2 regions of the Shewanella sp. AS16 genome follow, and region 2 is predicted to be linked to the other one. Evidence: riboswitches for the same ligand, from Rfam matches in the RefSeq annotation. Region 2 holds a riboswitch; the other holds the start of a gene.
What was found. A riboswitch is a leader RNA that binds a small molecule or an ion and turns the genes downstream of it on or off. The one in region 2 is predicted to bind thiamine pyrophosphate.
Positions count from the first base shown of each region.

Region 1 (3,419 bases), on a different contig from region 2:
TGATGGCCCTGGGCGGCATGTCGGCGAGCAAGGTGTCGAGCTGCGCCAGCAACATGGCATCCGATACGGACTCGACCAGGCTGACCGCCACCGAACTCTGGGCGGTGATCTGGCTGATGATGCTGCAGCCATGACAGCCCAGATCTTGGATGGTCGCCAGATCTGCCTGAATGCCGGCGCCGCCGCCCGAGTCAGAACCCGCTATGGTCCAGACTATGGGTCGCGAACCCGCCGGCATAGGGGCCGGGGCTTTGCTTGCCATAGGTTATTGCTCCGACTCGAGTGCCAGGGGATCCGCAAGCTCGCCTACCGGGTGGTAGATGGCCGCGCCCGAGGCCTTGAACTGCGCCGCCTTCTGCGCCATCGCCGCCGCTAACCCGGCCTGATCACCGGGCTGAGTCACGGAGATGTGTTGCGTGAGGGTTTGCGCCTCCTGGGCGGCGGCATAGTCGCGCACTTCCTGGGTGATCTTCATCGAGCAGAACTTGGGGCCACACATGGAGCAGAAATGGGCCACCTTGGCCGACTCCTGGGGCAGGGATTCGTCGTGATAGGCCCTGGCGGTATCGGGATCCAGCCCCAGGTTGTATTGATCTTCCCAGCGGAACTCGAACCTGGCCTTGGACAAGGCATTGTCGCGCACCTGAGCGCCCGGATGCCCCTTGGCAATATCGGCGGCATGGGCGGCGATCTTATAGGCGATCAACCCCTGCTTGACATCTTCCTTGTTGGGCAGCCCCAAATGCTCCTTGGGGGTGACGTAGCAGAGCATGGCACAGCCATACCAGGCGATCATTGCCGCCCCTATGCCCGAGGTGAAGTGATCATAGCCTGGGGCTATGTCCGTGGTCTGGGGCCCCAGGGTGTAGAAAGGTGCCTCGTCGCAATGGGCCAGCTGCTTGTCCATGTTTTCCTTGATGAGCTGCATGGGGATATGCCCAGGGCCCTCGATTATGGTCTGGACATCGTATTCCCAGGCGATCTTGACCAGCTCTCCCAGGGTTTCCAGCTCGGCGAACTGGGCCTCGTCGTTGGCATCCGCGATACAACCCGGGCGCATGCCATCCCCCAGAGACAGGGACACGTCGTAGGCGGCGCACAGCTGGCAGATCTCACGGAAATGGGTGTAGAGGAAGCTCTCCTCGTGGTGGCTCAGGCACCATTTGGCCATGATGGAGCCGCCGCGGGAGACTATGCCCGTCAGGCGCTTGGCGGTCATGGGCACGTAACGCAGCAAGACGCCTGCGTGTATGGTGAAGTAGTCCACCCCCTGCTCCGCCTGCTCTATCAGGGTGTCGCGGAAGATCTCCCAGTTGAGCGCTTCGGCCACGCCATTGACTTTCTCCAGCGCCTGGTAGATGGGCACTGTGCCTATGGGCACGGGAGAGTTGCGCACTATCCATTCGCGGGTCTCATGAATGTAACGTCCGGTGGAGAGATCCATCACGGTATCGGCGCCCCAGCGGGTCGACCACACCAGCTTCTCGACTTCCTCCTCGATGGACGAAGTGACCGCCGAGTTGCCTATGTTGGCGTTGACCTTCACCAGAAAGTTGCGCCCTATGATCATGGGTTCGGCTTCGGGATGATTGATATTCAAGGGAATGATGGCGCGGCCGCGGGCCACTTCATCGCGGACGAACTCCGGGGTGATCAGCTCACCGACGACGGCCCCGAAGGCCTCGCCCTGGGCTTTCTGGGTCAGCACCCCTTCTGCGACTTCGGCGCGGGCCATGTTTTCCCGAATGGCTATGTATTCCATCTCAGGGGTGATGATGCCCTGACGCGCATAGTGCATCTGGGTGACACAGCGGCCGGGAATGGCGCGGCGCGGCGGGGACAAGGCCTCGAAACGCAGGTGATCCAGGCCGTCGTCGGCCAATCTCTGCTGGGTAAACTCTGAGCTTACAACCGTTAGCCGCTCTGTATCCTGGCGCTCGGCGATCCAGCCGTCACGCAGCTTGGGCAACCCCAGACGCACATTGATGTCTGCGGCCGGATCCGAATAGGCGCCGGCACAGTCATAGACCCTTATCGGTGGATTCTCCTCCGTGAGGGGGGCACTCTCGCTGCCGCCAATCAGGGTCGGGCTCTGGTGTATCTGCCGCATGCCGACGCGGAGATCCTCGCGGCTGCCGCCGAGATAGATTTTCTCGGAATTGGGGTGCTGCAAAGGTTTCAGGGTATCGATAAAGGCTTGCGCCTGGGCACGGGTTTCACGACGATTTGACATAAGCAATCTCACTTCTGAGTAAGTTGGAGTTGCTTGTCTGGAGACTTGAGTGGTTGATTAGCAGACGCAGCCGGGCAGTGCCTGTGCTGCGAAAATAACGCCTCTGGGTTCGAGGCCGTTTTCACGGCTCATCCGGTTGCTTGAAAACGCGCCCGGAACGAACATCATATGAGTTTCATTACATGACTTTCATTGGCGTTATTACGCTTGTTTCCTTCGCAGGTATTAACCTGATCAGGTTCAACGGATCCCGAATGAACGGTCTCAGCCCTAAGGCACTCCGACAAGATGTGCCTCAGTATAGACAGAAGCCTGAACCATGAACAAGGAAAATTTACTCGGCCTTAACAGACGTTAAAGCAAAAAAATAGATTCGATAAGATATTGTTTAACAACACTTAAATAAACATAATTATAAAAAATTGGTATATGAATGAATAAAACAGATGGCAATAGTGGCATTATTTGTGCTGCTTGACATGCATCTGCGCCCATCTGGCGTCTATGGCATCCTGAATATCCTGGTTCATCTTCTTGCCGCTGCAGTCGAAGGGGTAACCCAGGTTTTCCGCATAAGGGTTAAGTTGGTTGCCCACCTTGACCACCCGGTAACAGGTATCGCCCTTGCGCACGATACGGTTGGGATCCAGTTTGTTGCCCAGGGTCGTCGCTTTGCTGAAATCGTCGGCATTGGGCACCAGCAGCACTTCCATCTCAGCATCCATCTCGCTCATGGAACGCTTGGCGGTAAAGGCATCCGCCTCCTGCCGTACCAAGGTGTCCAGTGCCTGGCGGCGTTGACGCTGAAGATAACTCAGGGTGGACGCATCCCGGCTGAACAAGTCCTGAGCCACTGCGTCTCTTGGGGGTGTCGGGGTAAATCTGGCCTCAGGCACCAGCAGCCTAGTATCTGTCTCAGGCGGGGAAAACACCCAAGCTTCAGCTTCATTCGGAGGCGGCGCCGGCGCGGCCACATCATAGATAAAATGCGCCTCGGGCTCGGGCTCGGCAGGCTCAGTTTCAATCGTCTGGGGCTCAACAGCTGGCGTCTCTGCGGCCGGCCGGGTCCCTGTGGCCCGGCTCCCGGCAACATGAGTCTCGACGACTTGGCTCTCCTGGGCCTGGTTCTCGGCGGCATGAGTCTCGGCGGCTTGGCTCTCAGGGGGAACGGCCTGGCCGGCGGGTG
Region 1 is NZ_JAKCLK010000006.1:17,240-20,658, forward strand. Features, by position in the region: gene LZP73_RS14555 (bifunctional hydroxymethylpyrimidine kinase/phosphomethylpyrimidine kinase) at 1-262, opposite strand, end outside; gene thiC (phosphomethylpyrimidine synthase ThiC) at 266-2,233, opposite strand; TPP riboswitch at 2,428-2,526, opposite strand; gene LZP73_RS14565 (hypothetical protein) at 2,695-3,419, opposite strand, start outside.
Region 1: it holds a riboswitch for thiamine pyrophosphate, as region 2 does, so the genes downstream of both, thiC (phosphomethylpyrimidine synthase ThiC) here and LZP73_RS01170 (TonB-dependent receptor) in region 2, are expected to answer to the same signal.

Region 2 (3,419 bases):
GCCGAGCCCAACAAGCCTGTCTATGCGTTCGCCGAATGCTATAAGCTGGCCTCCAGCATCGCCTTCACCCGGGCGATCGCCTACCAGGACAGCATAGACGATCCCATAGCCCATGCCGTGGGGTCCTTCATGCGCATCAGCCCTGAGATGGTCGGCGATGAGTTTCGCAAGGCCCTGATGGGCAAGGACGGCGACAAGGGCCAGGCCAACGAGGCCAGCGTGACCCAGTCCCATCCCGCCCTGGATGTGAAAGGCCCGCTGGATGTCAAGGGCATAGTCAAACGCGCCACAGAGCTGAACGATTTCGGTCACCTGCTGGAGCATGTGCCCTATGCCAAGTTTGTCGGCATGGCGGTGGAGCGTTTCGGTGATGAGCTGGTGTTTAAATTGCCGGCCAAGGACGACAACATAGGCAATCCCGTGTTGCCGGCGATCCACGGCGGGGTGATAGCCGGGTTCATGGAGATGTCGGCGATAGTCCAGCTGATGGTGTTCATGCAGACCTCCAAGGTGCCTAAGGTGGTGGATTTCTCCATCGACTACCTGAGGGCCGGCTATCATAAGGATACCTTCGCCGAATGCCGCATCACCCGTCAGGGACGCAGGGTCGCCAACGTCAACATCAATTGTTGGCAGACCAACCGCAAACAGTTGATCGCTACCGCCAGGGCTCACTTCCTGGTCGACTAGTGTATCGAGCAAGCTAAGCAAACAGGGAGAGTAGAGATGAAAGCGACATATCTGTTATTGGCGGCCATGGCGGCATCCGCCTTGGTTGGCTTAAGCGCCTGTGCCCCCCATACCGCCGGGGTCGCAGTGAATTCCGCCGGCGACGTCAGGGTAGACAATGCCGGCCTGGCCCGCCAGGTGGCGGTCGAGCATGCCGGCAGCAGGCTGCAGGCCGGACTGTTGCAAGGCTCGGCGGTCGTTGCCAGCAAGGTAGGCACAGATCTGCATTTGCAGTACAAGTTCACCTGGTTCGATGCCGGCGGTTATAGCCTGGAAGGGGAGGCCGGCAGCTGGAAGCCGCTCAAGCTGCATGGCAAGCAGCAGCTGCAGGTCAATGCGCTGGCACCCAATGCCAATGCGGTCGCCTTCGAAGTCTATGTCAGGGAAGCCATCTCCAACTGAGGCAGGCCCTGTCGTTGGTGGCCAACTGAAGATAAAAACGCCGCTTTGCCGGCGTTTTGTTTTTTGCCGCAATGAGTTCCACATCAAGGTGATACAAACCTGTCATCTTGTTGCCTAACTCGGGTATACTTGCCGGCGCCAAGGGGTGTTCTGTGCCAAGCACCGAACTGAGATGTCGAACGATGAACCCTTAGAACCTGATCCGGCTAATACCGGCGTAGGAATGGGCCTGTCAATTGCGCACTTCTGAATCGCTTACACTTTGCCGGATCTCAAACTGAATATTTGAGGTCCTATGTTTACCCTGAAACCCGAGTCTGTGCTGTCACTGGCTATCTTAGCCGCCTTGTCTCCGGCCGCACTGGCGCAAACCGCCACGCTCACCGAAACCCTTCCCGAAGAAAAAATGGACGTCATGGTTGTGACCGCCGACTTTCGTGCCACCTCCATCGAAGACGTACCTGCGAGTCTCAGCGTCCTGGATCGCCAGCGCTTGCTGGACGATGGCGGGCAAAACTTCCAGGATGTGCTCAATGCCATTCCCAACATGAACTGGTCCGGCGGCAGCTCCAGGGCCAGGTATTTCCAAATTCGCGGTGTCGGCGATCAGGAAGAATACCAGGGCGCGCCCAACTCTTCGGTCGGCTTCTTCATCGATGACATTGACTTGTCCGGCCTGGGCATGGCATCCAATCTGTTTGACATAGAGCAGGTGGAAGTGCTGCGTGGCCCACAGAGCACTTTGTTCGGGGGCAATGCATTGGCCGGGGCGATTTACCTCAAGAGTGCCGAGCCAACCGCAGTGACGGAAGCCGGCGCCGAGTTGACCCTGGGCACAGACGCTCTCTGGAGCGCCGGGGCTTATGCCAGCGGCGCCTTGAATGCCGACGAGACCTTGCTTGGGCGGGTGTCTGTTTCTTCCCATAAGGAAGATGGTTTCATGGACAACGCCTACCTGGGACGCGACGATACCAATGCCCGTGATGAGCTGTCGGCCAAGGCCAAGTTGCGTTGGTACGCTACGGATGCACTGCAGCTGGATTTCACCCTGTTGCAGGGCAATTTTGACAATGGCTATGATGCCTGGTCCCTGGACAGCAACGGCGACACTACCTACTCGGACAGACCCGGTGTCGATACCCAGGACACCACGGCCGCTGGCCTGAAAGTGACTTGGCAGGCCAATGACAATTGGTCACTTGAGTCGCGCACCAGCTTCGCCGACACCAAGCAGCGTCAGGCCTACGACGGCGACTGGGCCAACCCCGAATACTGGGCCAACCTGAGCTGTTATGGTGCGCCCTGTGTCTATGATTATTGGTGGGACAAGACCGCCGACAGGCAGAATTTCACCCAGGAGCTGAGATTGCTGTCCAGCCAGGCAGGGCGGATTTTCGCCGGCACCACAGACTGGTTGTTCGGCGGCTATTACAATCGCTTGTCCGAAGCCAATGCGTTACAGATAGAGCAGCGCTACAGTCCGGATCCCCTGGATGTGAGCAACCTCAACAGCGATTACAACGCCACCAAGCTGGCCGGCTTTGCCCAACTGGATACCTACCTGGGCCAGTGGCACTATTCCGCCGGTGTGCGTTTCGAGCATTGGCAGAGCGATTATCAGGATGATTCGAAGCAAGCCGACAACAGTTTCTCGCCCTCGGAAAACCTGTGGGGCGGCCATGTGTCTGTGAGCTATCAATTCGAATCGGATCAGATGCTCTACGCCAAGGTGTCCCGCGGTTATAAGTCGGGCGGCTTCAACATGGATCTGCCGGCGGCATTGAGCCAGTACCGCAACTTCGATTCCGAGACCTTGTACAATTACGAACTGGGCCACAGCGGCTCCTGGTTCGATGGCGCACTCGCCAGCCGGGTATCTGTGTTCTACATGGACAGACAAGATCAACAGGTCGATGCCTCGGTGCAAATTCCCAACAGCGGCGATTTCCAGTTGTACACGGCCAATGCCAGCAGCTCGACCAACTATGGTCTGGAAGCCGAAGCCACCTGGTATCTGAGCAGCAGTCTGGAGCTCTACGGCTCCCTTGGCTTGCTCAAGGCCAAATATGACCAATACAGCTATGACGATGGTTATGGCGGCCTGGTCGATCTGTCCGGGCGTGAGCTCGCCCATGCCCCCAACTATAATTACCAGTTGGGCGGCACCTGGCATAGCGACGCCGGCTGGTTCGCCAACCTGAACCTGACTGGGATGGACGCCTTCTACTATTCTGACAGCAATGACTCTGTCTCGAACGACTATAGGTTAGTCAATGCCCGCCTCGGAT
Region 2 is NZ_JAKCLK010000001.1:243,113-246,531, reverse strand. Features, by position in the region: gene LZP73_RS21515 (PaaI family thioesterase) at 1-690, shown strand, start outside; gene LZP73_RS01175 (YcfL family protein) at 727-1,131, shown strand; TPP riboswitch at 1,263-1,372, shown strand; gene LZP73_RS01170 (TonB-dependent receptor) at 1,427-3,419, shown strand, end outside.